DNA from 3 places in the Bacillus sp. 0209A genome. Region 3 is predicted to be linked to each of the others. Evidence: predicted binding sites of a transcription regulator. Region 3 holds the regulator's gene; each other region holds the start of a gene.

Region 1 (10,765 bases), on a different contig from region 3:
ATAGCAGCGGGGAGCATGCTCTTCGGAGGCGCCGGTGTATATGCGGGAATGAACCTGCTTGAGATGGATAAGCCCCAGACTGCAGCTGTTCCTGCGACCGCACAAGCTGACTCTGAACGGGATAAGGCCATGGAAAAAATCGAAAAAGCGTATGAGTTAATTTCGAATGAGTACGTAGAAAAAGTTGATAGAGAAAAGCTGCTCGAGGGAGCCATCCAAGGAATGCTGTCAACGCTAAATGATCCTTATTCTGTCTACATGGACAAGCAGACGGCTAAGCAATTTTCTGATTCTCTTGATTCCTCGTTTGAAGGCATCGGAGCTGAAGTTGGTATGGAAGACGGCAAAATTATTATTGTTTCTCCATTTAAGCAATCGCCGGCGGAGAAAGCCGGACTCAAGCCCAATGATGAAATTATCAGCATCAATGGAGAATCAATGGCCGGTAAGGATTTAAACCAAGCTGTACTAAAAATAAGAGGAAAGAAAGGCTCCAGTGTTTCAATGAAGATTCAGCGGCCGGGGACGAAGAAGCAGCTGTCATTCCGGATCAAGAGAGCTGAAATTCCGCTCGAAACGGTTTTTGTTTCAGAGAAAAAAGTGCAAGGGCATACTGTCGGCCATATCGCCATCTCTACTTTTTCAGAGCATACCGCGGAGGACTTCGCAAAAGCGCTGGGCGACCTTGAGAAAAAAGGAATTGAAGGGCTTGTCATTGATGTACGCGGCAACCCGGGCGGTTATCTGCAAAGTGTAGAGGAAATTCTTAAACACTTCGTCACAAAGGATCAGCCGTATATTCAGATTGCTGAACGTAATGGAGATAAAAAACGTTATTTTTCAACATTGACCCGTAAAAAAGCGTATCCTGTCAATGTGATCACGGATAAAGGGAGCGCCTCCGCATCGGAAATTCTTGCCGGCGCATTAAAAGAAGCGGCCCATTATGATGTTGTAGGCGATACGTCTTTTGGTAAGGGAACGGTTCAGCAGGCTGTTCCGATGGGAGACGGCAGCAACATTAAATTAACCCTTTACAAGTGGCTGACGCCAAAGGGAAATTGGATTCATAAGAAAGGAATTGAGCCGACCATTGCCATTAAGCAGCCTGATTATTTTTCCGCTGGCCCCTTGCAGCTGAAGGAGCCGCTTAAAGCGGATATGAACAATGAGGATGTCAAGCATGCTCAGGTTTTATTAAAAGGTCTCAGCTTTGATCCGGGACGTGAAGATGGCTATTTCAGCAAAGATATGAAAAAAGCGGTTATGGCCTTTCAGGAACAAAATAAGCTGGTTAAAACGGGCGTAATCGACACGCGCACTGCAGAGTCATTAAATCAGCAGATAGAAAAGAAAAAATCCGATGAAAAAAATGATTTGCAGCTCCAAACAGCGCTGAAATCATTATTTGTCAATTAAAGGAGATGGTGTTCCATCTCCTATTTCTTTATACTTAACGAGAAAGTGAATCATAAGTCACATAAAAAATGAGTTTTTAACAAGAAATTAAAAAAATTTTCACAAATAAACATTTATAAAGGACTTGTATTACCCGATATCAATAGAAGAGAGAGACTTTCTAACGAGATAATATGTATTTAAAATGAAACTTTTGCAAGTTGCCTAGTCTTTGTTTACTTCATACAATATAAGAAGGTTCTAAAAAGAACAGTAATCAGGTTTAAGGCAGCTGAACGACAGGTATTTAAAGAGTAACGTTAGCGAGAATGCTTGTTAGCACTCCAGTACTGCTGCTTATACTGGCCCGTGCTTATCTGTATAAAGAAAATGGGGGTTCACAATTGAAGAGGGCAAGTATTGTGCGTGAAAAAAAATATTATGAATTAGTGGAACAATTAAAAGACAGAACACAAGATGTAACATTTTCGGCTACAAAAGCACTAAGTCTTCTTATGCTGTTCAGCAGGTATTTGGTCAATTACACCAATGTCGAAACAGTAAATGAAATCGATGAAGAGTGTGCCAAACATTATTTTAATTATTTAATGAAAAATCATAAGCGATTAGGAATCAATCTGACAGATATCAAAAGGTCGATGCACCTGATCAGCGGTTTATTGGATGTGGATGTGAACCATTATTTAAAGGATTTTTCACTATCGAATGTCACGCTGTGGATGACGCAGGAGGGATAAACCATCCTGAGGATATCCAAGTCATTTAATATTTGATAGAATATGAGTAATATGTTTGGCTTGAGGCGGTGAAAAAGATAGTGTCTGTTCAATGGGGATTTGAACTGTTAAAAAGTGCGGGCCTGTTCTTCTTACACCCGCTTTTCTGGTTTTTTATCATCATAAGCCTTGCTTTCGGCTATGTGAGAATCAAACGGGAACGAAGAACCTTTCATACAAAAATAGCGGATATTTATGATGATCTAAAATTCACTTATACAAAGGGACTGATTCCCGGTCTCGTTTTGTCAGTTGTTTTAGGTATACTCGGAATCTCGATTCCTCTCGGTATACTTGCAATTATTGCCGTTATCACTGCAGCGGCAGCGCTTACTCTTCGCGCCAACTGGATGTCTGCTGCATATATCGTCAGTGTGAGTATGCTGATAGGTTTTGGACTGCAAATGAATCAGGCGGAACCTTTTCTAGAGAGATTTCCGCAAGGGTTTGCAGTCGTTTGGCCGGCTATGGCTGTTTTTTTAGGCTTGCTGATTATTATTGAGGGAGCGGTAGCTTATCGATCTGCACACGTGAGAACATCACCGGCACTTGTCGTGAGCAGCCGCGGTTTGCCTATCGGCCAGCAGCTGGCAAACCGGATATGGCTTTTGCCGCTGTTCCTTCTCGTGCCCGGGAACGGATTAGAATCGCATCTCAGCTGGTGGCCGGTGTTTACTGTTCCCGGCGGGTCATTCCATTTTCTATGGATTCCTTATTTTATCGGGTTTGGGCAACGGGTGCAGGGGTCGCTGCCTGAAACGAGCATAAGGATCACAGCGAAACGCATTTGTATTCTGGGCCTTGCCGTCACAGCTCTCGGTGCAGCGAGCTTACTGTGGGCGCCGCTTGCGGGAGCAGCCGTCTGTGCAGCTTTGTTAGGACGTATCTTTCTGTCTATTAAGCAAAGAGCGAACGATAACGCGGCACCGTTTTATTTCTCAAAACGTGATCAAGGCTTAATGGTGCTTGGTATTATACCAAATACGCCAGCTGAGGATCTGGAATTGAAAATTGGGGAAATCATTACGAAGGTTAATGGCATACCCGTTAAGAATGTATCCGATTTTTATGAAGCGCTCCAGCATAACCGTGCGTATGTGAAGCTTGAAATTATCGGTTTGAACGGGGAAATTCGTTTTGATCAGCGAGCTTCTTATGAGGGAGAACATCATGAATTAGGTATCCTTTTCGTAAAGGATGAACGTGAAGACGAAGCAGCCGCTTTGTCTGGGTCGTAAAAGACAGCCCGGCACCGCAAGAAGATGCGGTGCCGGGCTGTTTTGAATTACGCTGAGTTTTTCTCCAACCGTGCCGTTTCATCAGATTTGATGCCTAATGAAACAAAAACGCCAATGATGGACACAGCAAAGAGAATGATAAATAGGGTGTGATATCCCGATATCAGACCGATTAAGGCTGATGAAATGATGCTTCCGAAATAACGGAAGGTCGAGAAAATTCCGGACGCCGCTCCTGACATGCCAGGATCTACTGTGGCAAGCGATGACACCTGCATGCTGGTCAGTCCGACTCCGGACGCCAGCCCGCCCAGGATAAGAGAGAGCATGAGGAACAAGACGGAATGCGAGCTGCTTAACAGCATAAATAATAAATTGGCTGCAGCCATCATGGCAAATGAAAGAAAAATGATTTTCTTTGCTCCCCATTTGTGATGGAGCTGTGCGCCCGCCCAGTTGCTCGCCGACATAAAGATCGAAAATACAGAAAGCGCCATGCCGCTGTTAGACGTATTAAGCCCAAATTGGTTCGTCATGAATAATGGCATAATCAATAAGATGGCATACATCATTAGATTGCTCAACAAGACTGATAGATTGGCATTTGTAAAGGTTGAGCTTTTAAACAGTGTAAAATCGATAATTGGGTGCTGTGTGCGTTTTTCTCTTCTGAAAAAAAGCGGAACAAAAAGAAGTATCAATACACTGTATACCGCATAGCCCCATGAAGCCTCATTTTTCGTCAGCAGGATAATTGAAACGATACTGCCCGCAAGCAAGACAGACCCGATAATATCCAGCGGCGCTTCAGATTTATTTTCTTTATATTGAGGGAACATGATTAATGCCGTAAATAAAGCAATGGCGAGAAACGGGATGTTGACCCAAAAAATCGAATGCCAGCTGAAGCTGTCAATCAGCATAGAGCCGATGAAAGGCCCGAGTGCTGCTCCAAGTCCCGCGCCAAGCCCGAAAAACCCAAATACTTTCGGAAGGCGTTTTTCAGAAACAACGTGACGGATAATGGCAATGCTGTTTGGCGTAAGCAGTGCGCCGCCGACAGCCTGCAATGCCCGAAATACAATCAGCAGCAGCAGGCTCGGTGAGAGGGCGCAGCCTAGAGATGCGATAAGAAATAGACCGACGCCCCATAAATACATTGTTTTGTTGCCGTACATGTCACCGAGTTTTCCAGCGATCGGCTGTGTGACGGCCATTATGATTAAATAAACGGTAACCACCCAGGTGATGCTTGTGATGGACTCGTTATACGTATGGGATATAGATGAGAGCGCGACCGCGATCATCGTTGAGTTAATGGGAACCAGGATGGCCCCCAATAATAACGAGACGATCAGCGCCCATTCTTTTCTTGAACTCATTGGGATCCTCCTTTTTTTATGCCAAGGAGTTCATCGAGAGATTCCTTTGACAAATAAAGCAGTGCTATGCTCCAGCATTTTTTCCTGAGGCATTGAAATCACCCGGTCTCCTAAATGGAGGCGGTGAATAAAATAACCGAAAATGAGCGACATGAACACGTCCGCATGCTCCGCTTCATTTCCTGTCTGAATAACCCCTTTTTCACCCATTTCTTTGAGATAATCAACCAATAGCTGTTTCATAGATTGGGGATATTCAGTTACGTGGTTGATGACATCCTGAAACATGGCCGGTTCACGAAAGCTGATTTTAATCAAATCTTTTCTATGTTCGAGCTCCTCCAAGAGACAGGTTCCGATATGCAGCAGGTCTTTGTGCAAATCGCCTTCTGTTTGCTCCAAAATGCGGCTCCTGTTTGGAGAAGGCTGAGAAAGCAAAGCCTCGCCTAGCCCCTGTTTGTTTTTAAAATTCCTGAAAATCGTCGCTTCACTGACATTTGCTTTTTCTGCGATTTCTTTTGTAGTCGTTGCGCGATATCCTTTTTTGACGAGCAGCTGCATGGCAGCGTCAAGGATTCTCTTGTTTGTCGGTCTCAATACGTTTCACCTCGCGAATATACTGGCAGGACAAGTATACACCTGCCCCGCTTGCATAAGAAAGGGGGGAGAAGGCGTTAGGCCCGGCTGACAACTGTGATTTTGCCGCTGCTCCCGTCAACAGTGATGATGTCTCCGTCTCGAAGTCTTTCTGTTGCAGTGCGTGTGCCGAGAACGGCGGGAATGCCGTATTCGCGAGCGATAATCGCAGCGTGAGACAATATGCCGCCTGTATCTGTAATAATCGCTTTGGCGTCTTGAAACAGGCTGGTCCATAGCGGTGTGGTCATTTTGCAAACGAGCACTTCACCAGAAGCGAATTGAGAAAATTCACTGGCGTCCCGAATCATTTTCACCGGACCTGTTGCCATGCCGCTTGATGCCGCAATGCCAAAGATATGATCCTCCGTGTTTTTTTCATCCTCTATCACAGCGCCGACAATTTCTTCAGCGACTTTGAGCTGTTCTTTTGTCGGAGTACCGAGGTAGGCAGGGGCTTTGGCAAGCTCATACTCGTGAAAGGCCTGTCTGCGTTTTTCAGCCTTTTCTTGCAGGGATACAGGGTGAAGTAGCGCGTTTTCCACTTCATCATCATATAGGAACCAAAGGTCTTCACGATCTTGAATGACACCGTTTTCCGCCAGTAACTCACCGACCTTCAGCAAAAAGATCCTCGCCTTGGCATCCAGCATGGCGTCAATATAAAAGTGGTGGTCATCCATTATATTTGCAGCGTTCAGCGTCCACTGATAATAACGGTTGAATTCCTCTTGTAAATTGGGATCCTCTATATTTTTCAAGAAGTCATGGTATAATTTCTCTCGTTTTTCTTTCGTTTTCTGAAATTCATTGTCAAAATGATAGCCATTGCGGACGTAATTTTGAATATTGGCCAGAGCAAAATACGGATTTTCTGCCCAGATCTGTTCAATCAGATCATGGCTCTTTACAGACCTCCACCCGTAGTCCTGTAAAAATTCATGGATGTTCCTCAGGAAGTGTCTGCCCTCATCAGTTTGTTCCAATTTTTCCTGAAGCTGTTCCGGCTCAGTGTTTTCAAAAATGAACAGCAGGTTCGGGTTTTCCTGCACTTTAACGGAATAGAGCCACAGGCAGCGGTCAGTTTCCAGTGATTTGTTCATTTTGCCTGTCAGCATCTCGTAAAAATGAGCGGTTTCGGACTCGCCTTGAATGTGCTGGTACATCGCTTGCAATTTGTTTGTCAGAAGCATTTGCGGGAAAACAATATTGAAATGCTCATCATAAGCCGTGAGATAAAAGGCTTTTAATTTCCGAAAAGCATCAAGTGCGCTTTCAGCAGTATGATCAGTTTGTGCGAGCTGATCCAGTATCTCGTAAAATGGAAGGTACGTGTGTTTGATGATGTCATACATACGCTCCGATAATATCGGAAAAAGCTCTTTGCCGCAGTCCTCATCAGGCTGCTGCCCGCCTTGGTTTTTGGAATAAATGTGCCCGCGATAAAGCTTCACTTCTTCTGTAACTGCCCCGATCGGAAACTTTTGCATGTTTTTCTTCAAGCCGTATTCCATGGCCGGTACAATGATCGAAGAAAATAGCGGACTCACCGGACCTTCAATATTTGACTCCATGTTGAGCCAAAAATCATTCATATCAGCGTCGGTAATCATGAAGCTGCGTTCTTCCTCTGCCGCTTTTTTGTCCTGTTCAATCGTTGTAATCGGGCGAGCCTGCAGAAGGTATACTTGATGATCTGCGATTCCGAATTCTAGATCGACTGGATACCCGTACAGGTCTTCGGTTTTTTTTGTGATTTCAGTCAGTTCAAACACTTGTTCATCTGTAAGGCAAAAACGGCTGCGCATGTCTTCGCTCGTTTCTCTTTCAGCAATTCCTTCTGCCGCGGACTCTATGTAGATTTCTTTTGCACCTATTTCTTTCTGAATCTCAAACGAAGATTTATTGACTATAAATGTGTCTGGGGTAACACTTCCTGATACAACAGCTTCCCCCAAACCATAGCTGGCGCTGATTAATAGCTCTCTATCATCGTGGGTAACAGGATTGCGGCTGAAAATTACACCTGATACGTCTGAATCGATCAGGCCCTGAACGACAACACCCATTAACGGCTCTGCGATCTGGTTGTTCATTTTTTTCTTATAACTGCTGACTCGGCCGGAGAAGAATGAAGCCCAGCATTCTTTCACTTTAGCTAGAAACTCTTCCTCTGTTTTGATATTTAAATAGGTTTCATATTGCCCCGCGAATGAAGCGCCTTCTAAATCTTCCGAGGCAGACGAAGAGCGAACGGCAACGGAGCGATATGATTCTCTTAACTTGTAAAAGGAACTTGTCAGCTCATGTTTCAGTTCTTCAGAAAATGTTCCGCCGATGATCTCGTTTTCGATATTTTCGCTAGTCTCATGAAGTTGGTTATCCTCCATAAAACGGGTGAGCGCATTCGTCTGAATGATAAAGCCGTCCGGAACAGGAAGCCCGTGTTTGGTCAGTTTAATTAAATTCATGCCTTTTGCGCCAGCCAGCTGGCTGGACGCTTCTGCTTGGCGAAATAAAAAAGAATACATATTTGAAACCCCTCTTTCCTTCCTTTTTTTCTCTCTAGTCTTTTATGACGGAGCCTGTGGTCAAAAAATGATAGTGAACACTATCGCTCAATTGTAGATTTTTAGGAAAATGATGTCAAAAGCAGAAAGTCCTAAATAAAATATCATCAAAAGTGCAGCTTAACTAGTGCTGTCCGCCTATTTATTCTCGGGGGCGCTCTTCTATGCCGGCGGGCTTCAATATCAAGCTAAGGCTTACTGCCCTTCATACAAAAGTACCGCAAATGCTTCTGTCGGCCGGGGCAAAGTGCAAAGATGGTGATTGATGTCGCCTGAAAAAGGGTATGGTGTAGAAAGAGGGAACGATTGCACGATTGTCCGATTCTTCATTTTTTACTATAATCAGATCAGATGAAGAATCCCTGAGGAGGGTTTTTGTTGATTACAAAAGCCGTTTTTGCATTGTTTTTCCCTTTTATGCTTGTTGTCCTTTTTTCAAGAGTCACTTTTAATCATTATGTGGCGATCGCCCTGACAGCTGCATTGCTGTTTGCCTCTTATTTAAAAGGCTATACAGAAACGTATTTTATTGTAGGATTGGATGTTGTGTCTCTTGTGGCTGGCGGACTGTACATGGCCAAAAAAACTGCCGAGAAAAAAGAAGAGTAAAACGGACATAATGAATATAACGACGAATTCCTGCTTTTACGTTTTAAAAGCAGGTTTTTTATACATGAAAACAGCTGGAAATAAAAAACCACCGAACTTTAGTTCGTATTTTTAGTGATTTTACATTCCATTGTGTTACTATATCTATAGGAAGATTTCGTTAAAGAAACGGAGGCTTATTTTGTGAAAGATCGCTTTGAGTTAGTCTCGAAATACCAGCCCCAGGGAGATCAGCCGAAAGCCATTGAAAAACTTGTAAAAGGAATTCAGGAGGGCAAGAAGCATCAGACTCTGCTGGGTGCGACAGGAACGGGTAAAACATTTACAGTGTCTAATTTGATTAAAGAAGTCAATAAGCCGACTCTCGTGATTGCCCATAACAAAACCCTTGCCGGACAGCTTTACAGCGAGTTCAAGGAGTTTTTTCCGAACAACGCTGTCGAGTATTTTGTCAGTTATTATGATTATTATCAGCCGGAGGCGTATGTGCCTCAAACGGATACGTTTATAGAAAAAGACGCCAGTATTAATGATGAAATTGATAAACTGAGACACTCCGCCACATCGTCTCTGTTTGAGCGGAGAGATGTGATTATCATCGCGAGTGTATCTTGTATATACGGCCTCGGTTCGCCTGAAGAATACCGGGAAATGGTCGTGTCACTGCGGCCTGAAATGGAAATAGAGCGCAACGAACTGCTCAGAAAACTTGTAGACATCCAATATGCCCGCAATGATATCGACTTCCAGCGCGGGACATTTCGTGTGCGCGGAGATGTAGTGGAAATCTTCCCTGCCTCTCGTGATGAACATTGTATCAGGGTTGAATTTTTCGGTGATGAAATCGAACGGATCAGGGAAGTGGACGCCCTGACAGGAGAAATTCTCGGTGACCGTGATCATGTTGCGATTTTCCCAGCGTCCCACTTCGTAACGCGGGCCGAGAAAATGGAGAAAGCGATTCAAAATATCGAGAAGGAGCTTGAGGAGCGGCTGAAGGTCATGCACGAAAATGGCAAGCTTCTTGAAGCGCAGCGTTTAGAGCAGCGGACAAGATATGATCTTGAGATGATGCGGGAAATGGGTTTCTGCTCCGGTATTGAGAACTATTCAAGACATTTGACGCTTCGGCCTCCGGGTTCAACGCCGTATACGCTTCTTGATTATTTCCCTGACGATTTTATGATCGTGGTAGATGAGTCGCATGTAACGATTCCTCAGGTGCGCGGCATGTTTAATGGGGACCAGGCGCGGAAACAGGTGCTTGTGGATCATGGGTTCCGTCTTCCGTCAGCGCTTGATAACCGTCCGCTCCGTTTTGAAGAGTTTGAAAAGCATATGCACAATATCGTGTATGTATCAGCAACACCAGGGCCGTATGAGATTGAGCATACGGATGAAATGATTGAACAGATCATCCGTCCGACGGGGCTTCTTGACCCGCTTATTGATGTACGTCCGATTGAAGGCCAGATTGATGACTTGATCGGCGAAATTCAAGCAAGAGTCGAACGGGATGAGCGGGTTCTCGTGACAACCTTGACGAAGAAAATGTCAGAGGACCTGACGGATTATCTGAAGGAAATTGGCATTAAAGTAAATTATCTGCATTCAGAGATTAAGACGCTTGAACGGATTGAAATTATCCGTGATCTGCGCCTTGGGAAGCATGATGTTCTCATCGGCATTAACCTGCTGAGGGAAGGCCTCGATATTCCCGAAGTATCTCTCGTTGCAATTTTGGATGCTGATAAGGAAGGCTTCCTCCGTTCGGAGCGGTCGCTGATCCAGACGATCGGACGGGCAGCGAGGAACTCTGAAGGCCGCGTCATTATGTACGCAGATAAAATAACGAAGTCGATGGAAATTGCAATGAATGAAACAACACGCCGCCGCGAGCAGCAGGAGCGTTTTAACGAAGAGCACGGCATTACGCCGAAAACCATAAATAAAGAAATTCGCGATGTCATTCGTGCCACAGCAGCAGCTGAGGATAAAGCCGAATACAAAACAAAAGCCGCGCCGAAGCTGTCGAAAATGACGAAGAAAGAACGCCAGAAAGTCGTTGAACAGATGGAGCACGAAATGAAAGAAGCCGCCAAGGCGCTTGACTTTGAAAGAGCCGCGGAGCTTCG
Region 2 (10,765 bases), 160 kb from region 3:
TAAATGTGCACATCCGTGCCGCATATTGAAGCAGCTTTCACTTTTATGAGGACTTCATGTTTATCGATCTCAGGAATGGGAACTTCAGTCAGCACAGCACCGAACATCCCGTCCTTTTTCATTAGAGCTTTCATCTTTCCACTCTGCATGTACAATCCTCCTTGAAAAATTCTTGTTACATTTGGATTGTACCATGATATGGAATAAGCGTAAACAGCACTGTCTTCTTGAGAAAGACAAAAGTATCCGTCTTGAAAAATGGGCGGATTTTTTTTTTGAAACGTTCTAGGTCATTGCTGACTTTTGTATATCACTCATTTATATGACGAAAATACTATTGGAAGAAAACATCACAATAAATGAAAAACAACCTGTTTGCATCATGCAAACAGGTTGAGAATGCTTTATTTGTTTTTAGCGAGGCTCCACGATTAATTTAATTGCCGTTCTTTCTTCCCCGTCGATCTGAATATCGGTAAAAGCCGGAATACAAATCAAATCAACGCCGCTAGGCGCCACAAATCCCCTGGCAATCGCCACAGCTTTTACAGCCTGGTTTAATGCACCCGCTCCAATCGCTTGAATCTCGGCGGCTCCTCGCTCTCTTAACACACCCGCAAGCGCACCTGCCACTGAATTTGGACTCGATTTTGCTGAAACTTTTAAGATTTCCATTTCTGCTCCCCCTTAGTTTTACAATGGATAAGTGAGTGTTCATTAGAACAATCATTATTAGATGTTGCTATCCAAAAAGCCATCCCCACAATGCTTTTCAAAAATAGCGGGCTACCTTCCATTTTTACTATATTCACTAAGGAGTTGCTATATTCCTGCTTTTCTTTTTAATATTTTTATAAAATAACCATATGTTCAATTATTCAAAGAACATGTGATCATCATTGATCAAGATCCGGTCAATTTTGACAGCCTTTTTCGTTTGGTCGTCGATGTCAATGACAACTCCGCTCAGCGTTGTTTTTCCTTCAGCGACAGTAAAGCGGACTGGAAGGTTCGTTTTGAATCGCTTAATAATCGTCTCTCTGTCCATCCCCAGTATACCGTCATATGGGCCAGTCATCCCTACATCAGTAATATATGCCGTACCCTTTGGAAAAATGCGGTTATCCGCTGTTTGCACATGTGTATGAGTTCCGACGACAGCTGATGCCCGGCCGTCTGTATACCAGCCAAGTGCGAGCTTTTCACTTGTCGCTTCGGCATGGAAGTCGATAAAAATGTACGGTGTTCTTTTCGCAGCTTCGGCAATCAACTCATCCGCTTTTAAAAACGGATCATCAAGCGGCGGTAAAAACGTGCGTCCTTGTAAATTAATGACGGCAAGCTCTTTGCCGTTTGCTTTCACATATGTGATCCCTTTTCCCGGTGTTCCTTCTGGAAAGTTTGCAGGGCGAACCAAGTTCGGAACGTCATCTATAAAATCGAAAATTTCTTTTTTGTCCCATGTGTGGTTCCCCATTGTGATTGCATCGGCGCCAGCCTGGATTAAGCTGTGATAATTTTTTTCCGTCAGGCCTTTTCCATGTGCGGCATTTTCACCATTAATAATAGTAAAGTGAGGCTTATATTTTGATTTTAGCTTTGGTACATATTCTTTGACCATGTCACGGCCCGGTGAACCGACAACATCTCCGATAAATAAAATTCTCATTTTGTAAAAATCCTTCCTAATCTTCAAATTCTTTGGCCGTCAAAAAAATAAAGTGATGCTTAGCGCATCACTTTATTTTGCATACTCAACGGCTCGGGTTTCTCTGATTACTGTCACTTTAATATGACCTGGATAATCGAGCTCGTCCTCAATTCGCTTACGGATATCTCGCGCCAGTCGATGAGCTTCAAGATCATTAATTGAATCCGGCTTCACCATAATACGCACTTCGCGTCCAGCCTGAATGGCAAATGATTTTTCAACACCTTCGTAGGACTCAGAAATTTCTTCGAGCTTTTCAAGTCTTCGAATATAATTCTCGAGCGTCTCACTTCTTGCGCCAGGTCTTGCAGCGGAAAGCGCATCTGCTGCCGCTACCAGCACAGCGATAATGGAAGTCGGCTCTTCATCCCCGTGGTGTGATGCAATACTGTTAATCACGACTGGGTGCTCTTTATATTTAGTCGCAAGCTCAACTCCGATTTCAACGTGGCTTCCTTCTACTTCATGATCAATTGCTTTTCCGATGTCGTGAAGTAGGCCTGCACGTTTAGCAAGCTTTGCGTCTTCTCCAAGCTCCGATGCCATTAGGCCGGCCAAGAATGCGACTTCCATGGAATGCTTAAGCACATTTTGACCATAGCTTGTACGGAACTTTAAGCGGCCGAGAATCTTGATGAGATCTGGGTGGAGGCCATGAACACCAACCTCAAATGTCGTTTGCTCACCCATCTCACGAATATAGTCATCGACCTCGCGGCGAGATTTTTCTACCATTTCTTCAATCCGTGCCGGATGAATACGGCCATCCTGAACGAGTTTATCAAGAGCAATCCTTGCTGTCTCACGTCTGATCGGATCAAATCCGGAAAGAATGACAGCTTCAGGTGTATCATCAATAATCAGGTCAATTCCTGTCAGCGTTTCAAGCGTACGAATGTTACGCCCTTCCCGTCCGATGATACGTCCTTTCATCTCATCATTTGGAAGATTAACAACTGATACCGTTGTTTCAGCAACGTGGTCCGCTGCGCAGCGCTGTAAGGCGAGTGAAAGAATGTTTTTCGCTTTCTTATCCGCCTCTTCTTTCGCGCGGTTTTCAGTTTCTTTTGTCATGATGGCGATGTCATGTGAAAGCTCGTTTTCAACCCGTTCAAGGATGATTTGTTTTGCCTCATCACGAGTCAGACTCGAAATTCGTTCCAACTCTGACTGCTGCATACGAATCATCTCATCCACTTTGCTTTCCATCTCTTCAATATGTTGTTGTCGTTCATTCAGAGAATGATCTTTCTTCTCCAACATCGCTTCCCGTTTATCAATTCCCTCATGTTTGCGATCAAGGTTTTCCTCCTTTTGGAGTAAACGGTTTTCTTGTTTTTGAAGCTCATTTCGTCTTTCACGAACTTCCTGTTCAGCATCTATTCGAAGTTTGTGGATTTCATCCTTTGCTTCAAGCAGAGCTTCTTTTTTCAGTGCTTCAGCATCACGCTTTGCATCTTCAAGAATTTGCTCGGCTGCACCGCGTGCGCCCGCAATTTTCGCTTCGGCAATGGTTTTACGAACAAAGTAGCCAACAACTAAACCGAGTAGAATCAGCAAAATGGAGATGAGAACCATCATAATTGGGGTCATACTTTCACCTCCTCTTGCTATGAACTTGGTTGTTGCTTAAATAAGTGTCGGCATGTACATTGTCTAGTTTTCTCAACATACAGAACCTTCACAGGGAATGAGTATTTTCATCGCCCTTGTCAAGTTTAAATGGTTTAACAATCATGTTAAAAAAACAAATGTTACAACTTCATTGTAAATGTGTCGGAAATACTTGTCAAGCTTGCCATCTTAACGTTTGCAGACCAGTTGCCTTTTTGGTGCTGCGTGCAATCCTTCCCAAAAAAAGATCATGAATCACTCTTGATTCAGAAGCTGGTATATTTTATTGTTCACTTGGCCTAGTTTAGCGTTATTTTGAATGTTCGACAACAAAATAACAATGGTTTGCCCAGATTTGCTAAAACTGTTCAAGATGTTGAAGCCCGGCATGACACCATGGTTTGAATAGCTCCCGGGAGCAATATAAAATCCCATACCGTATGTGGAGCTGCTCCCCGGTGTAAACATCTTTTCATAGCTTTTTTGCGAATACAGTTTGCCGTCTATTAGCGCTTGGTCAAATTTGTACATATCTACAGCGCTCATATAGATATCACCGGCTCCATACAGCTGGGATAAATCGGGCATATACGGTGTAATTGATCTTCTGGCCTTCAGCTTATAACCGACAGCCGGATAAGGTTCTTTATGATATGTTTTGTAAAAGCCCGCATGCGTCATCCCCGCCGATTTAAAAATATGATTCGTTATGTATTTTTCATAGGACTCACCGCTTGCTTCAGCAACAATATAAGCGAGAACAGAATAGTTGGAATCCTGATAGTCCCATACGCCCGGCTGACGTTTGATTCCCTGACGTTCTATGTCTTTTATTAAATCGTCCGGAGTGATTGCCCCGTTACCCTCAATATGTCCGTTTATTCCAGATGTATGTGTGAGCAGATTCTTCAAAGTAATCGTTTGTCCGTTAGGGAATTGAGGTAAATACGTGCTTACCGGATCACTTGTCTGAAGTTTTCCCTTTTCCTCAAGCTGCAAAATAGCGGTTGCAATCAGCGCTTTTTGTGACGAACCGACATAAAAAGATGTCAAAGGATTATTGTGAATGTGATGTTTACGGTCTGCATAACCAAAACCTTTATGAGTTACGATTTCTCCATTTCTGACAATCATGGCTGTTCCGCTGAAACCGATCTCATTTAAATAATTGCTGATTTTTTGATTACGGTCCACTGTTTTGATTTGTTCCTCTGTTTTTTTGGCGGTTTTCTCTTTAGCCTCTTTTTTCTGACCGGTATCTGAAACTGCTGCAGTTTCTTGAGATGGCTCGTTCTCTTCACTATCTCGATGAAGCGCATTCCAAATCGAAAAGCAAATCATCGCCGCTAAAAAACCAAGCAAAAGTTTGCCTCTTTTATTTAGTTTTTTCCGTCTGCGTTTCGCAGTTCTTCTGCTGGTTGGGCTTGTCATTTATTTTTTCCTCCCAAAATAAATAAATCCATTTTGCACACGTTTTGTTAGACGAATGAGGCACTGAAAAAGTTGTCAAAAAAAGCAATATTTTTATCATTTTTTGCAAAAATAAAAAGGCTGAGTTTTTCACCCAGCCTTTAGTATCATTTCAAACTGATTTTATTTTTATTCTTTAAATTCTAATTCTTCTTGTGCCTCTTCAGCTTGCTGCACTGCTCCGTGATTATCCAAGCCGTAATGTTCGCGAATTTGCTCCTGGATCATTAGCATGATATCTTTATTTTCTTTCAAGAATTGTTTTGCATTTTCACGGCCTTGTCCAAGACGCTCTTCTTCATAAGAGTACCATGAACCGCTTTTTTGCACGATATCAAGTTCAGTTCCAAGATCAATGATTTCGCCTTCTTTTGAAATGCCTTCTCCGTACATAATATCAACTTCGGCTGTACGGAACGGCGGTGCCACCTTGTTTTTCACGACTTTGATTTTCGTTTTGTTCCCCATTACGTCGTTGCCTTGTTTCAGCTGTTCAGCACGGCGCACTTCTAGACGTACGGAAGAGTAGAATTTCAGCGCACGGCCGCCAGGAGTTGTTTCCGGGTTCCCGAACATAACACCGACTTTTTCACGAATTTGGTTAATGAAAATCGCGATTGTCTTCGATTTGTTAATGGCTCCTGAAAGCTTACGAAGCGCTTGAGACATTAAGCGTGCTTGTAAACCAACATGCGAATCTCCCATGTCGCCTTCAATTTCCGCTTTCGGAACGAGAGCCGCCACAGAGTCGACAACAACAATGTCAACTGCACCGCTTCGAACCAACGCTTCCGCAATTTCAAGCGCCTGCTCGCCTGTGTCAGGCTGAGACAGTAAAAGCTCTTCGATGTTGACACCGAGCTTTTGCGCGTATACCGGGTCTAACGCATGCTCTGCATCGATAAACGCGGCTTGTCCGCCCTGCTGCTGAACCTCAGCAATCGCATGAAGCGCCACAGTTGTTTTACCCGAGCTTTCAGGACCGTATACTTCAATAATCCGTCCGCGCGGATATCCGCCAATTCCTAGTGCCGTATCAAGAGTGAGGGAGCCGCTTGGGACAGTAGAAATTCTTGTATCTGTCTTTTCTCCCAGTTTCATAATGGAACCTTTGCCGAACTGTTTTTCTATTTGTTTAAGAGCCATATCTAAGGCTGCCTGACGATCACTCATTCTATTTTTTCCTCCTTTATGTTACCACTACATATACTATACCCTGTTTGAAGGGATTTGCCAAGAAAAAAGCGAACGCATATTCGGATTTTTTCTTGGCGTGATTTCTATCAAAATACCATAATGGATCAGAGAAATCATGTTTTCTTAGGAGGATAATGTGCTGAAAATATTATTTTTGTTCTAAAAGCTTCAAGATTAAATGGCAGCCGTATTTGGCGCCGCGTTTTCTGATTCCCGTTCTGGAACCCGCAAAGTGAAACTCGTGAACCTCTTCTTTTCCATTTGCTGAAATGCCGATAAACACATGTCCAGGCTCATGCCCTGCTTGCGTATCAGGACCTGCTACACCGGTAAAGCTGATGCCGATATCGCTGCCAGTGAGCTTTTGAACACCCTTTGCCAGCTCTGATGCGCACTCCTTGCTGACCGCCCCAAAACGGTCTAAAGTATCCTTCTTGACGCCAAGCACATGCTGCTTCACGTCGTTTGAATAGCAAACAACGCCGCCGGTAAATAGTGTTGAAGCACCGCTAAGATCCGTCAGCCATTCAGAAAACAGCCCGCCGGTAAAGCTTTCTGCGGCGGCAATCGTAATGCCTTTTTCCTTACATGCTTTAGAAAGCTCTTTTACAAGGGAAGTATCATCGTAGCCATAGAAAAATTCCCCGACACGTTCTAAGATAACAGCCTCTGTTTCTTTTAACAGACGCCCCGTTTTCTTTTCGTCAGCATGTTTGGCTGTCAGACGCAGCGTTACCTCTCCGTCAGCCGCCAAAGGAGCGATTGTCGGGTTCGTTTGCGCATCAATAATATCTTCCAAGTCGGCTTCAAGCTGAGATTCGCCGATACCGAAAAAGCGAAGAACGGTTGACACAATTTTTTCATTTGAGCCCATCTTTTTCAGCAGAAGAGGCTTTGCCTCGTTTTCAAACATGGGACGCAATTCGCTTGGCGGCCCAGGAAGAAGCATATAAAAGCGCGAATCGTGCTCTGTGAGCATTCCCGGCGCCATTCCGAAGTGATTCGCCAGTACGTCAGATCCTTCGATCACAAGCGCCTGTTTTCGGTTATTAGGTGACATCGTTCGTTTTGTCCGTTTGAAATAATCCTCAATGGATTGGAACGCTTCATCATTTAATACGAGCGGACGGCCCAGCACATTTGCAATCGTTTCTTTCGTCAGATCATCTTTTGTCGGTCCGAGACCTCCTGAAAAAACAATGAAGTCAGATCGTTCTTCAGCAGTACGGATGACCTGCTTCAGCCGCTCCGGATTATCTCCGACTGCTGTATGATAAAATACGTTCACTCCGATTTCAGCGAGCTGTTTGCTGATAAATTGAGCATTTGTATTGGCGATTTGGCCAAGCAGCAGCTCAGAACCGACTGCAATAATTTCTGCTTTTTTTGGAAATTCCATGACGTAAGTCCTTCTTTCTTAATTAGATGTTTTCAGCGATTCCCAATTTTTGGAGAAGTATTCCCAACCTGAAACGACAGTAAAGAAGACGGCTACCCACAGCGCCAAGTCAGCAAACGGGAATGACACAAGTTCAAACGGAAGATTATGAAGAAGCAATGCGGAAACCGCAATGATTTGTGCCCAGGTTTTAATTTTACCAAGCGTATTAGCTGCTACGACTTCTCCAGTTCCGGCTAAGACAAGCCTTAAACCTGTCACGGCAAACTCCCGGCTGATAATCACAATGACCATCCAAGCTGGAGCAAGATCAAATTGAACAAGGATAATTAACGCTGCGGATACAAGCAGTTTGTCCGCAAGCGGATCAAGAAATTTCCCGAAGTTTGTCACGAGATTCAGCTTTCGGGCATAATACCCGTCCACCCAGTCTGTTGTGGCTGCAACAATAAATAGAATAGCGCCCGCCAAGTGTGCGACTGGGATCGATTCGTCTCCAAATTCGAGCCTGCCCCAGTCAAACGGCGCCAGCATGATCACCATGAAGATTGGGATTAATGCGATTCTAGCTAGTGTGATTTTATTTGGTAAGTTAAACATAAAGCCCCTCCAATTTCATACTCGGACGTGAAGAAAAGTCACCTGGTAATTAAGATGACTTTTCTTCCTTTTTATTTACAATCTTTATGGTTTGTGCCATCACATCTTTCGGATCAAGTTCATAGGAAAGAACCTTACCGTTAATTTTTATTTTCAGATTAGGTGCATATCCGGTGCGGATTTCAACTTGTTTCTGATCGGTTATGTCTTTTTTATAGGTTTCGTCTTTTTTCAGCGTTCCCTCTTTTAAAGAGCTGCTGTTTTCATCGCGCACTCGAATCCAAGAGCTGTCTGATGCCTTCAATTCAAGCTCGATTTTATCAGCGCCGGACACTTCATAAGTTGTTAACGATCCTTCAGTGCCAGTTGCTTTAATCTCCAGTTTATCACTGTCACTTTCTTCTTTTTTATCTTCATTTTCTTTTGTTTCTTTTTTAGTGTCAGCCTCTTTTTCAGAGCTGTTATTTTGATTCTCTTTTAGCGTTGAATCTTTAGGGATTTCGTACTTGCTTTCACTTTGCGTAATTGTCTTTTCCGAAGCTGAATGATTATCATCGCTGCTTTTATGATTCGTAAATTGTATAATCGCGTACACAATCGCAATCACAACAATTACACCTAGAATCACAAGTATCGTTGGCAGCAGTTCCAGCGCCTTAGATGCCGACTTTGGCATCTCCTTTTGAAGCTTCATGCCCGAGATCTTTTCAGACACATCGTCATGATACGTATTCGGGATATCTTTTTTATGCTCCTCAAACAGCTGATCGGCATCAAGCCCGACGGCCTCGGCATATTGCTTGATGAATGCCCGAACATAAAACTTCCCCGGAATAATGTCATAGTTTCCTTCCTCCAAGGCGGTTAAATACCTTTTTTGAATCTTTGTTGCCGCTTGGAGATCATCCAATGACATTGCTTTTTCCTCTCTGGCCTCTTTCAGCCGGATTCCTAGTTCAGTCACAACAAACACCTTCCAATTTTAAAAATCAAAGCTTGAAAACCCGGATTGATCAAACAGTTGGGGTTCCTCAGCATGTTCATATGTAATAACCTCATCGGGGCCATTTCTCAGTTCAATAATATAATCAAAGTCATCTAGTGTATACTCTGTGTTTTGAACGAATATGTCAGGATGCTCCACCACTTTTGTTGCAGGCAGCCTCATGATTTCTCTGACCAGCTGGAGATGGCGTTCTGACCCTCTTCGTGTTGATACAATTCCATCAACGATAAAAACATTTTCAGTGCTGTATTCATCGGCAATCAGCTGGCTTCTTATTGTCTGCTTCAGCAAGGTTGATGACACAAACAGCCACCTTTTGCTTGCGCACACGCTGGAGGCCACGATTGATTCCGTTTTTCCGACACGCGGCATCCCTCGGATTCCGATTAATTTATGGCCTTCTTTTTTGAACAGTTCGGCCATAAAATCGACTAATAAGCCTAGCTCGTCTCGTTCAAAGCGGAACGTTTTCTTGTCATCGGCATCCCTTTGAATGTAACGGCCGTGACGTACGGCAAGACGGTCGCGAAGCCTTGGTTCTCTCAGCTTCGTTACTTTAATTGTTTCCATCGTTTTTAAGATTGATTCTAACCGTTTAATTTGATCTATATGGCGGCACCTGAGGAGCATTCCCCTTCTGGAAAGATCGACGCCGTTTATCGTTACGATGTTAATAGAAAGCATCCCAAGAAGAGATGAAATATCCCCGAGCAGTCCGGGGCGGTTCACTTGAATTTCATATTCAAAATACCATTCGAGCTTTGCCAAATGATATACCCCCTTCATTGTGGCAAAATTTTACCTTCCTTTATCATAAAGCATTTTTCTCTAATTAGAAAGAAGAATGTTGCTGTGATGAGGAAAACATAAAAAAGAGAGGAAAAATCTCCTCTCTTCCTAGTGAGTGCTGTTATTTTCAACAAGCTTAACCATCATATTGGCAATAGCGTGCTGTTCATCTTTTGATGCTACGCTCCAAAGATCTGCCAGCACTTTTTCCTGCTCGTTTTTAGATTCCACTTCATTAGCCAAGTAACCGCCGATTTCTGTCGCAAGTTCTGTAATGGTATCCTGGCTCATGCCTTTATCTTGCGCATAGTTCAAACGGTCGCCAAGGAAGTTTTTCCAGTTATCCCAGTTTTCTAATACTGACATGCTCGTTTCCTCCATTTCATGTGAAGTTACAAGATTATTGTGTCCTTCGCAAAAGAAACTATACACCGAATATTTTCGGATCAGCAGTGCCAGCCGCCATTCACCGACAGAATTTGGCCGGTGATATATGACGCTTTTTCAGACAGGAGAAAAACTGTTGCATCCGCAATTTCTTGCGGCCGGGCCAGCCGGCCGATCGGGATCTCATCAGCGATCTCTTCTTTTTCAGACGGGGTAAATTGATTCATCATATTTGTATCAACCGCGCCCGGCGCTACAGCGTTTACTCTGATTCCGCTTGGCGCCAGCTCCTTAGCCAGTCCTTTTACAAACGAGTGTTGAGCTCCCTTTGCCATACTGTACAGCACTTCACAAGATGCTCCAGTCTCTCCCCAAATAGAACTGACAGCCACAATCGCTCCTGTTCTATTCCGGATCATGCCTGAAAGAAGGTTTCTCGTCAACATATACGGACTTGCCACATGGAGCTGAACCATTTCCTGGACCGTTGCATTATCTACATCCGTAATCAACCCAAAATGGCTTCTGCCGCTATTTAAAATAATGGCATCAACCGGCTGAACAATTGATCTTGTCAGCTTATCTGCTCCTT
Region 3 (10,765 bases):
AGTCGCGGTTGTAAGTTTCCGCTAAATGGCGTTCAGCGATAGCCATTCCGACAGCCATGGCAATTCCTTGGCCAAGCGGTCCTGTTGTCGCATCAACACCGGCAGTATGTCCGAATTCCGGATGTCCAGGTGTTTTGCTGCCCCACTGGCGGAATCCCTTAAGATCTTCGATGCTAAGATCAAACCCGCTTAAATGAAGCATGCTGTATAAAAGTGCTGATCCGTGTCCAGCAGATAAAACAAAACGGTCACGGTTAAACCAGCCAGGGTTTGCCGGACTTACGTTCATAAATTTTGTCCACAGCGTGTATGCCATTGGAGCTGCCCCCATTGGCATCCCTGGGTGACCAGAATTTGCTTTTTCAATAGCGTCTATGGACAGTGTGCGAATGGTAGCAACTGATTTCTTTTCAATTGTATCCATAAAAATCCCCTTCCTTATGTGTTGTACCCTTACATCATAAATGTCTGACGACTTTTTCTCAACTGTTTCAGCTTAAATTTGAGAGAAACTTGTTGAAATTTGTCCCATGAAAGTGTTGCTATAGTATATGCAAAAGAGGAATACGTTATTGCCGTATTCCTCTTCTATTAGTGAAGTTTATTATTTCTTTTTTCTTTTTTTAGTTTTTCTGGTGTAACATCATTGCCTTCCGGATCAATGATTTTCACACTTTTTAATGTGTTTTTCATAGAAGAGCGAAAACCTTTCAAATACTCTTGACGGAGCTTTTGCTGTTCAGCTTTTTCTTCTTCTGTCATAACGCCAGCTTTGGCTTTGGCAGCAAGTTCATTAATTCTGGCAATTTTTTCGTTTGAAATCATGTTAAACTCCTTTATGGCATTTTGTCTATATAGTACTAGATCAAAAAGAGTTTTACAACTGATTCAATCGGCTGTCTCGTCATTCTCTATGTATTCCTGAAACCGCCGGTGGACGGTCGCTTTAGATACATCATACCCAAATCCTCTCAGCGTAGCCGCAATTTCTGCGAACGTCAGTTTATTCGCTCTTAGGCGGACGATCTCTGAGATGGGCACCTCTATTCTTTCTTTTCCGCTGTTTTCATGTTGGTTTTTCAGGTTTTTTTGCGGTTTGAAACCGTTTTTTACTGCACGTTTCATTCCCCGCTTGATTTTCATGTTGTGAATTTTCCGCTGGTACTCTTCAACAATGCTGACGATCTCCAGCACCATCGAGTCAGCCTCCGATAACTCCAGTTCACCTCTGTGAGCCGTTGTATAGACTTTCACACCTTCTCTATAGATGCAATGAAGCAGTGCGATTTTTGCATTTCCACGTCCGAGCCTAGTTTCATCCTGAACCAAAATGACATCAATTCCAGAATTCTTGATCTCATCAAGCAGCCCAAATACACCATCCCGATCCATTTCATATCCGCTAGCTTTCTCAGAAATCACTTTGACGACTTCCATGCCGTTCTCGGCCGCAATTGCCGTAAGCTCCTCCTCCTGCCGCTTTAATGACGTCTCCTGCTGTTCTTTATTTGTGCTTACGCGGGCATAAATGAGTGCTTTCATTTTTTCTATCTTTCCTCTCTATCTTACAGTTGCCAATTCATATGCATCCTGATGTTTCTTTTTCAATGGAATCACCAATTCATCTCCCGGCTGGATATCAGACGTCTGAAGATGATTTTTATCAGCCACCCATTCAATAAATTCACTTTTGTTTATTTTCTTTTTATCTGCTACCTGGCCGGCTATAGACCAAAGTGTATCGCCTTGCTGGACTTCTATTTTAACATACTGATTAAGCTCCTGGCCGCTGCTTGTATATGACAGCAAAAGGATTACCGCGCTCAAAATCACTGTGAACAGACCGACAAAAATAATAGATTCTTTACCCATGATCATAACCTCCAACAGGAATGTTTGTTCGCTTTTTATAATTTCAGTATATACGAACAAACGTTTCTGTCAATTGTTTTTTCGAACCTATGTTTGTACTGTAAGGAAAATCATGCTATAATCTTCTTAAAATCGACGTTTTGAGGTGCGAAAAATGACGAAGCTATCAAAAAGGCAACTTGATATCCTCCGTTTTATTAAAGCAGAGGTTAAATCAAAAGGATATCCGCCTTCCGTAAGAGAGATCGGAGAGGCTGTCGGGCTTGCGTCCAGTTCAACTGTCCACGGCCACTTGGCCCGCTTGGAAACAAAAGGGCTGATCAGACGAGATCCGACAAAACCAAGAGCGATAGAAATTCTTGATGAAGAAGTAGACATTCCGCAAAGCCAGGTCGTTAATGTACCGGTCATCGGGAAAGTCACGGCGGGATCTCCTATTACAGCAATAGAAAATATTGAAGAATATTTTCCGCTTCCTGACCGTATGGTTCCCCCGGACGAGCATGTGTTTATGCTTGAAATTATGGGAGACAGTATGATTGACGCTGGTATTTTCGATAAAGATTATGTCATCGTTAAACAGCAAAACATAGCAAACAACGGGGAAATTGTCGTTGCGATGACAGAAGATGATGAAGCTACGGTAAAACGTTTCTATAAAGAGGATACTCACATTCGCTTACAGCCTGAAAACCCAACGATGGAACCTATCATCTTACAGAATGTCAGCATTCTAGGGAAAGTAATTGGCGTGTTCAGAACCGTCCATTAATCTATTGAACTATCAGATGATGAAATAACCCCCTCTTCCTTTATGAAGAGGGGGTTTATTGTATCAAAAAAAGCAGGCTCGCCCTGAATTTTAGGTGCGAGCCTGAATAGGAGGAAAAGAACATCATGTTTACACCATAATTATCCACCAAACAATTGTTGAAGTCAAGAAATTTTCTTTCCTTTAGGAAACTTTTTATCGAAATGTTGTCCGTTTAAAACATTAGACGTGATCTGCTTAAAAACGTTTCATTACTAGGTCGTGGAATGATACGGAATTAGATTTATGCAGAGAGCGCGGCAATTAATTTATGTGAAAATTTAGTACATAGTTTAGTTAGTTCTATTTTATGTAAAAAAACAGCTCACCTTTATCATCGTGAGCTTCAATCAAAATGAAAATATTGAATACCATAACTCCCTTTTACTCGAACACTTGTGCAGTTTTCCGAATGTTCTTCTGCAAAGATACGGTATCGATGAAATGGATCAATTGAAACTTTATCCTGAGCACTAAAATCAAACCAACTGCCTCTGAATTGTTTCGTGCTCAGCGTGGTATATTGCCCCGTAAGCCCCATCCGTTGAAGTTTAAGCTCAACTGAACAACTATTGGCTCCCAAGATCGTAAACTGATAGCCTAAAAAATATTCGATTGCCGGAACATCACTGATATTTTCCAGAACAAACGACTTTGTGCTGTCATTTAAAATAAAGTCTGTTTTGTGATCAAAATCTAATGCTGACGCATGGGTACTGCCAATGCCAAAAAAACACGTCAAAACTGCCGTTAAGGCCAGTATCTTCATTTTCAACCAACCCCCATTTACCATATTTTAACCTTTATTCACATTTATGTATATGTTCTTTGCGATATCTCGAGGCCGTTTCAATCATAAAATTTCATATACGTTTTTTCTTGTTTATAATAACGAAGCCTGTCTTGAAGGGTTCCGGTATGAAATTCAAATTTATGGCCGTCTGGGTCGGTAAAATAAATAGACTTTTGATCGCGTTCATTTCGTTCTCTTCCAGGCAGTATATGAACATGAAGCCTTTTCAATTTTGCTGACATTTCCTCAAACTCACGATCTTCAATAGTAAAAGCAATATGAGTATATGATGCTTTAATGTCATTTCTCGGAATGTCAGGCTCTTCATTAAGTGCAAGCCAGATGCCATTCAAATCAAAATATGCTGTTGTTCTTCCTTTTACCAGCAGCTTGGCATCAAACACTTTGTGATAAAAATCGATTGATGTGTCCAAATGAGAAACAGAAAATAACAAATGATTGATTCCTTTTATCTCCACAATAAATTCCCCCTCTAAAGCTGATCAACCATATGTACGTTTTTGCGCCAAGAAGGTTTCATTCAACAAGAAAAAAATACCAGTGTAAACAAAACCGAATTGTTTAAAATAATGACTGTAACAAAGATGACGATTAAGAAAAGGATTTTCCTTAAAAATAACAACTTAGGTGATCAAATGAAACATCTCATTGCACTTTCTTCAAAGATTGCTTTCACTCTCGCCCTTTTATATGTAATATTGGACAGGGTCTACTACGCATCCTTTCTAAGTGTGATGTTTATTGCACTTTTCTTAGGTTTTGTCTCATACCTTTCCGGTGACATGCTCGTCCTTCCGAGAACAAACAATATTATAGCTTCATTGGCTGACTTTGGACTTTCATTCGTTATGATTTGGGTCTTTGCTTTAACCCAAACAAGAAATGATTTCTCACCGTTTGCAGCCGCTCTTCTTTCCGCTGTCTGTATTACTGTTTTTGAATACTTTTTTCATCGGTATTTGCTGAAGAATGTGCTGGATGAAACCTTCCGAAATGAACTGACAGCCAGGGATAACACCCTTCAATATCAAACAGAAGCCGCAGACGAATTGCTTCCTGACGTTACCAATGAGAAGCATGAGGAATAGGAGGCCGGCTTATGGCCTCCTATTTTTCAGTAGTTACTTTTCAGAAAACGGGACATCACTTCGGTAAAATCATAAAACCTCTCATTTTGAGTAACAGATCTGCTTTTTAAAGAAAATACGCCAAACAAAGATTTTCTAAAACCTGTGCTCATTTCGATCTGGATACTCAAACCTGTTTTTGATTTATTTGCAATGTTATTCGGACTAACGCCTGCATGCGGATGGTCTGTACTGAGCAAGACAGCAGGAAAACCGGCATTTTGCAGTTCTTCAACTAAATCTGCCGCTCTTACGCGATCTGTACCGCCGACTTCGATCTGCTGATCTTCTTCTGCATACCCGTGCAATGAAATGACATATTCATAACTTCCCGTCATCCTCAAGGCCCGGGGCTCATCAAAATGCGTACTCGTAATATGCATCACAGAGTTTCCTGACGATTTTAAGCCTTCAAATAAATACATCGAAGACTCTTTGTTGAGCTCTCTCGCTACTTCACTTGTCCCGCCTTCAATACCTCCTCCGTGAATGGCTAAAATAAGGACAGGACTGCCGGTTTCTTTCGTAACAATACGGTAATCTGAAGGCTTTTCATTGTTTTTTAATTCCTCAAAATTCTGATAGACATCTTCCGCGTAAATTGAAGAAATCGGAATGAACATCACAAAAACAATCAATAATTTTACAATTTTAAGAGTTGATGGGAAACGTTTGGCTATGTTACAATCAACATGCTTCAAGGAATGGAGCAAACGGCGGAGCAGGGATACTTTGGCCGGTTTCATCTACTCCGCCTCTAAGTCCAAATCAACAGGATGTCGGTTTCTTTGAGGCTTTAGCACGAATTCTCTCGTCCTCCTTGTTAAATTTTTGTTAAATTCACAATATTATATACCATTAGCCCGGGCGCTGTTCTTCTCATTTTTGAATTTATGAAAAGGTATTGGCACCGCCTGTATCCCAATTCCCATAGCAAACCAAAATAAAAACGCACCTGCTCTTTGGCCTGTGCATTTTTATTTTCTATTGATTCTTCGTTTCTTTGCTTCTTTCAGTTTCATGATGTTTTTTTCAATTTTTCTTATTTTTCGCCTTTGCGGGATTGTTTTCACTTCATGATAAACAGCGATAAACCCGCTTAATGTTACTGCTGCGATGTAAAGAACACGATGTTTGATAAACCGGTCAGCACGCTTGTGATCCCCCTTCTCTTTTTCCAGCCTTTCGATCATATCTTTACCAAACAGCTGATCGACATACACTTGTTTCATTCCCACTGCAAATCCAGCAGCCAGCCAAAGAACCAGAAATAAACTGATATAAAACATCGCTAGTCACTTCCTTTCCCGTTTAGATGCGGCGCAGAATTGGAGTGCAGCTGATCGAATCGTCAAACAGCTGTCAGACGAAGCCATTTTTTTGTGTTAGGTTCTTTCATTTGGACGACAATATGTAATAATGTAATGTACAGTTAGAAATTTTAATCCAAACAGCCACATATGATGAACAGCGGTTAATCTGTTGTCATGCGAAGCTTCTATCAGAAAGGTCTCAGATAAAGGAAGCGGACAAGTTCCCGCTCTGGTTTGCAGATAAATTCCCTCATCTCCAGCTCCGTTTTTTCTCCGCCTGCTTGTCAAAACCAGTTTCTCATGATGATGATAAGGCTTTAAAATGCCTATCATGCTGCTGAATGGAAGCGGGAGAGAGATGTTCATATACCCCTCTTCATTTGAACGATACACTGAATATAGAGCGGTAAAAATGGTTTCGTTTTTTTCATTTGTTCTGATCCAGGCACGCACTCTTTTTCTTCCGTCTTTTTTCGAATGAACACCCTTTATGGTGCTGTTCATTTTATACCAATCAGGGTTCGTCGACAGATGTATTTGGCCGATTTTTCTGCTGAACCATTCGTAAACAAATGCAAGCGGCCGAAACCACGTGCTCCACGTCACTTTTGCTTTAACGTCATAATCAACGGTTTGTTCATAAAACGATAGAATGAACGGCGCCAGTTTTTCGGGTGAAAAATCTTTTGAACGAAGGCTTTCCATATCATCCACAAGCCCTCTGTATTGAGCGTTATTTTCAGCTTGAATCTCAGCTAAAAAGGCTTTTCCAATCCTTCTTTTTCCGTAGATGCGGCTGAATATCTTTACACTGTCTGCATCAAAAGGCTTTGGATCTTCTATTCTCCATCCGATGAGAGCGGGCAGTATCACAGCAAACGCGTTGATAAAACCGTGAATCCAAATCATCTGATTGATGCTCAGTGTAACTTCCTGCCGAAACACACCAAATGAATAAATCATCGAAAAAGTGATCGTTAACATTAAAACGGCAGAAGAAAGCCGAATAAGAATTTTTCCCGTCTTGCTGCGAAAAGCTGTGGTAAACACCAAATATGCATGAAGATAAAGCGCCGCCATATAGATGCCAACCGCAATGACATCAAGTGTTTTTGAATATGTGATGCCAAGTGCGATAAGAATGGGCGAAAACAAAATCACCCATGTTATCCAACTATACAACATCCGATTATTTCTGGCGGTTCTTCCGAGCAAGCCGTTAAAGATCGGGATCAGAAAAGCTGAATAGTGAAAGTGGACTGCAGTCAGCAAAATGATAAGCGGGCCAAATTGCATGATCTGCAAATGTGCAGCATAAGCAAAAAACCAAAACCCTCCCCCCGCCAAATAGATAAGCCCGAACAAAACTGAGGTCTCTTCGATTCTATGTATCTTTGTATCCCGCAAGCGAAGGAGCGCGTACAACGCCATAAAGACAGTGTAGATCCACCAGATCAGAGCGAACCACCCGATGTCTGTCACAAGAGCCAGCACCGCAAAGAAAGCGGCTGCCGGATAGCACTGTATGAAACCAGATTCCAGATATTGAGCAGCCCGAAGCGGCGATTGATGAAAGACAAAAGGAAAAATACCCGGAACGAAAAAGAGGATGGATAACAAAACAAGCGCCTCTGCCACTGATAGATGGGGTGTTTCCGCTGCAAGAAACCCTATAAAATAAAGCGTACTGATCATGCCATTTCGTTTTAACATGATTCTCTCTCTTCTTCCTGAAACGTTCCTTTATAATAGAAAAGAGTGCCGAGAATTGTATTTTGCACATGCACTTGAATGGTGAAGCAATTCTTGCTTTCATCAAACGTTTCGCAAACAACGGACGTACCCGTCAGCCATTTTGGCAGCGGTATTCGTTTTCCGCATAGCAATAGCCATTGCTTTCCCGATGTAATCGTAAGAGAGCCATCAGGAGATGCCTCGAACGCTAAAACAGACAGCAGAAGATGAGGTCTGCCGAAGAAATCAAGTATTCTATCTTCTTTTTCGTCGTATACCATGATCGCGTCAAAGAAACGTTTATTGCCTTTAAAATAAAATGTACGATTCCATTCTATCCCGATATGATCCCGATTCATAAGACAAGTTCTATTTTGTATCGTAAAAGGGATGTCTTTGCCTCTTTCTGAAAAGAAGCACCTGAAAAAAACACCCAGCTTTAACAGCATTCTGACCAGAAAAGAGCCTCCGCTTATTTCTGACATCGTTCCTGTCCCGCAGAATGTATGAGCTTCGTCTAATTGATATCGTTTTTGCAGCTTGGGATGCAGCAAATAATAGTTCTTGATTGTTTTTTCATAAATCGTATTCACAATGTCACTTCTTTCTCTTTCGTTTAGTGTGCCGGGCACTAGGGAGCTGAAGATTAAGAACGCCGCTTGCCGCAGAAAACACACTCAACAGAATTGATAATAATATCTCGGAACCTAAAAAAACGAATCCAGCATAGATAAAAGCCTGGACTGCATGAATGATCCATTTTTTCTTTAATGGAATGAGCCACAGAATACCCCATCCTATCTTCGCTGTTCCTGCAAAGATACTTGTTTCAAAACCTGTAAAGCCTTGATAAAACCAAAACAGACTAAAAAATAAGCATATGAACACATAGACGATAGCCGATCGAATGGAGTGTTTCGGATGTTTGTTTTGCTCAATCCAAAGCCTTAGTACATCAAAGCTCCATGCAGTCGCCCAGCCAAGCAGCGGCCGAAAAAATAAACGATCGATCCATCTTCCCGGCAGTCCGTAGGCTGTTTTGTATTGGTACTGTGTTAAAAACGTTATGTTCCCGTTGTCTCGCTGTATATACTTCCAGTAGCCATTACCGCGCCTAATCAGGGATAACGGATGATCAGAGCCAAAAGCCAGTGAAGAAACTCTTTCAGATGAATATTTGTCGAAAACACCGACTGTTTCTCCTGTACCCGATACCTTTAGCCCAAAACCTATTCTTGTTTCGTAAAGAAACTTCTGCTTTTGGTATTGCTGCTTAGGCAAATATGTGATATTTGAAAACCGGAGATCCCATTCTTTATGCAGCGCTGGGGTTTGCGTATATTCCCAGAGCGTATCCAGGTCAGATCTCATTTCGATTTCTACATAAATCGGTTTCTGTCTCACAGCCCCTCCTCCCTTCTATTTTAAGCAATTTCATATTATCATATTGATTGTTTTAAAAAATGCATTTACCCCCAAAAAAGTATCTTCATCCTGAAAAATGCATAAGAAAAAGAAGAGATGTTTCTTTCTCTTCTTTTTAAAAATCTATTTGATTCATTACTGAGTTTTAACCGTTCCATAATGAGTAATTGTGGTGTTTACACTGTACGTGATGTCGGCCTTACTGAAGGTGTCATCCCAGTTCTTTTTCACCTTTTTCCATAAGTCCGGATGTTCAAGTCTTAATGATTCATCAAAACCCGCAACATCAGCTTTATAATCTTGCTGGATTTTTTTTAATACATGACCGACTATTTTTTTCACTTCGTTTTCAATATTCTTTTCAAGACGTTCTATAAACTGTGTGTCCAACGTCTCATTTGTGTTCCAGTTTTCAACCAAATCCCCTTCCGATTCAATATCGACATGGAATGATATATCCGTTCCTTTTATTATAGGCTTGATTTTACTTTTTATATAATTGATATCGTACGCGATAATCTGCTGGCTCTTTTTATCATAGCACTTTACAACTCCGCCTTTTCCTCCTCCGGCAATCCAAGCAATTCCCTCCGTTTCATATTCATCTAAAAAGCCGATCATTTTTTTAGACTTCCCGTTAATAACCGCTGATCCGGAATACTTGACCGCTCCATTTGCCGAGACTGCATTTTGCAGTAAAAAACTGCTGCCGGAATGCAGTTTACCGATTAGTTTCGCGAGTGTTACAGGGCGAAGTATTCTGGAAACTTTATGTTCATTCTCAACTAATCCAGTCAGCCGAAATGCCGGAATTTCATCACTCTCTTTCAGTTTGAGGGCATCTCTCGCCTTCCCTTTTGCAGATAAAACAAGACAGCTCAGCCTGATTTCATTATCACGAAAAAATTGATCCAGCATTTTGTCGATAGGATATGTACGCAATACATCTTCACTCATGACAACCACTTTTAAATGCGGGCTAAACACTTCACGATCCCTTCTTAACGCAACCTCGCTCCCAATCTGTTGTAACGAATCACCTGTTTCACTTATATTTTGATACGCTTTTTGCGTTCCTTGTCCGCCTCCTCCGTTTTGCCCCGCACCTACCACTTTTTCATTAACAAATTGATAGGTCAGTGTAAGGTTGTCTTGTTTTGGATAGCTCCCTCCCTCTTCTTTTAACTCTTTTTCAGTATTTGTTTCTTTTCCTTTATCAATTGCGACAGCAAATGTGAGACCAAGCTCTTCTATTTCCCTGCTGCTCCAGCACCCTGTTACACAAATCATAAACAAACATACGATGACAATAGCGGACACTGGATGTTTGATTTTACGTTTCACCTCTTTTCCTCCATTTCGATATGACTAAAAGCAAAATAGGCAGAGCGCCAAATATATACAAAGCCATATGACTGACCATATCGCCCAAAATAAACACATCATTTTCATTTTTGGGCATGCAAGAGAGAATAAAAACAACAGGAAGCAGCCAAAACATACATGAAACGGGTTTCTTTTTGAAAACTTGCGAGACTCCTAAAGAAGCTGCATAAAAAGTGATAATGAACGTGGCAAAAAGCTGCATAATCCAAATGACTAGCAGGAATGATTCAAATCGTTCAAATATTAAACCAGATATCTCAAAGCTTCTCATCAGGTCAAGTGC

What was found. Region 3 encodes LexA, which represses DNA repair genes until DNA is damaged. Its sites were predicted from a motif close to CGAACATATGTTCG; they were not measured.
Region 1: a site for LexA is predicted at 8,723-8,736, ahead of uvrB (excinuclease ABC subunit UvrB). Genes of this name have one in related genera too.
Region 2: a site for LexA is predicted at 6,041-6,054, ahead of recA (recombinase RecA). Genes of this name have one in related genera too.

Annotation. Positions count from the first base shown of each region.
Region 1 covers NZ_JBAIZV010000002.1:615,498-626,262, forward strand. The annotation lists gene ctpB (carboxy-terminal processing protease CtpB) at 1-1,419, shown strand, start outside; gene swrA (swarming motility protein SwrAA) at 1,803-2,156, shown strand; gene V6D44_RS08345 (S1C family serine protease) at 2,237-3,433, shown strand; gene V6D44_RS08350 (MFS transporter) at 3,481-4,815, opposite strand; gene V6D44_RS08355 (TetR/AcrR family transcriptional regulator) at 4,846-5,412, opposite strand; gene V6D44_RS08360 (PEP/pyruvate-binding domain-containing protein) at 5,490-7,982, opposite strand; gene V6D44_RS08365 (CsbA family protein) at 8,400-8,630, shown strand; gene uvrB (excinuclease ABC subunit UvrB) at 8,814-10,765, shown strand, end outside.
Region 2 covers NZ_JBAIZV010000001.1:244,931-255,695, forward strand. The annotation lists gene tdh (L-threonine 3-dehydrogenase) at 1-149, opposite strand, end outside; gene spoVS (stage V sporulation protein SpoVS) at 415-675, opposite strand; gene ymdB (2',3'-cyclic-nucleotide 2'-phosphodiesterase) at 875-1,669, opposite strand; gene rny (ribonuclease Y) at 1,742-3,304, opposite strand; gene V6D44_RS00815 (serine hydrolase domain-containing protein) at 3,581-4,756, opposite strand; gene recA (recombinase RecA) at 4,925-5,968, opposite strand; gene V6D44_RS00825 (competence/damage-inducible protein A) at 6,141-7,391, opposite strand; gene pgsA (CDP-diacylglycerol--glycerol-3-phosphate 3-phosphatidyltransferase) at 7,410-7,991, opposite strand; gene rodZ (cell shape determination protein RodZ) at 8,041-8,955, opposite strand; gene V6D44_RS00840 (DUF3388 domain-containing protein) at 8,974-9,765, opposite strand; gene V6D44_RS00845 (DUF3243 domain-containing protein) at 9,895-10,152, opposite strand; gene ymfI (elongation factor P 5-aminopentanone reductase) at 10,233-10,765, opposite strand, start outside.
Region 3 covers NZ_JBAIZV010000001.1:87,745-98,509, forward strand. The annotation lists gene tkt (transketolase) at 1-424, opposite strand, end outside; gene V6D44_RS00260 (DUF896 domain-containing protein) at 592-825, opposite strand; gene V6D44_RS00265 (YneB family resolvase-like protein) at 889-1,542, opposite strand; gene yneA (cell division suppressor protein YneA) at 1,561-1,878, opposite strand; gene lexA (transcriptional repressor LexA) at 2,027-2,644, shown strand; gene V6D44_RS00280 (hypothetical protein) at 3,030-3,452, opposite strand; gene fosM (FosM family fosfomycin resistance protein) at 3,533-3,955, opposite strand; gene V6D44_RS00290 (YndM family protein) at 4,133-4,585, shown strand; gene V6D44_RS00295 (poly-gamma-glutamate hydrolase family protein) at 4,612-5,370, opposite strand; gene V6D44_RS00300 (hypothetical protein) at 5,602-5,913, opposite strand; gene V6D44_RS00305 (YndJ family protein) at 6,010-7,650, opposite strand; gene V6D44_RS00310 (DUF4166 domain-containing protein) at 7,644-8,264, opposite strand; gene V6D44_RS00315 (hypothetical protein) at 8,269-9,075, opposite strand; gene V6D44_RS00320 (Ger(x)C family spore germination protein) at 9,232-10,440, opposite strand; gene V6D44_RS00325 (spore germination protein) at 10,430-10,765, opposite strand, start outside.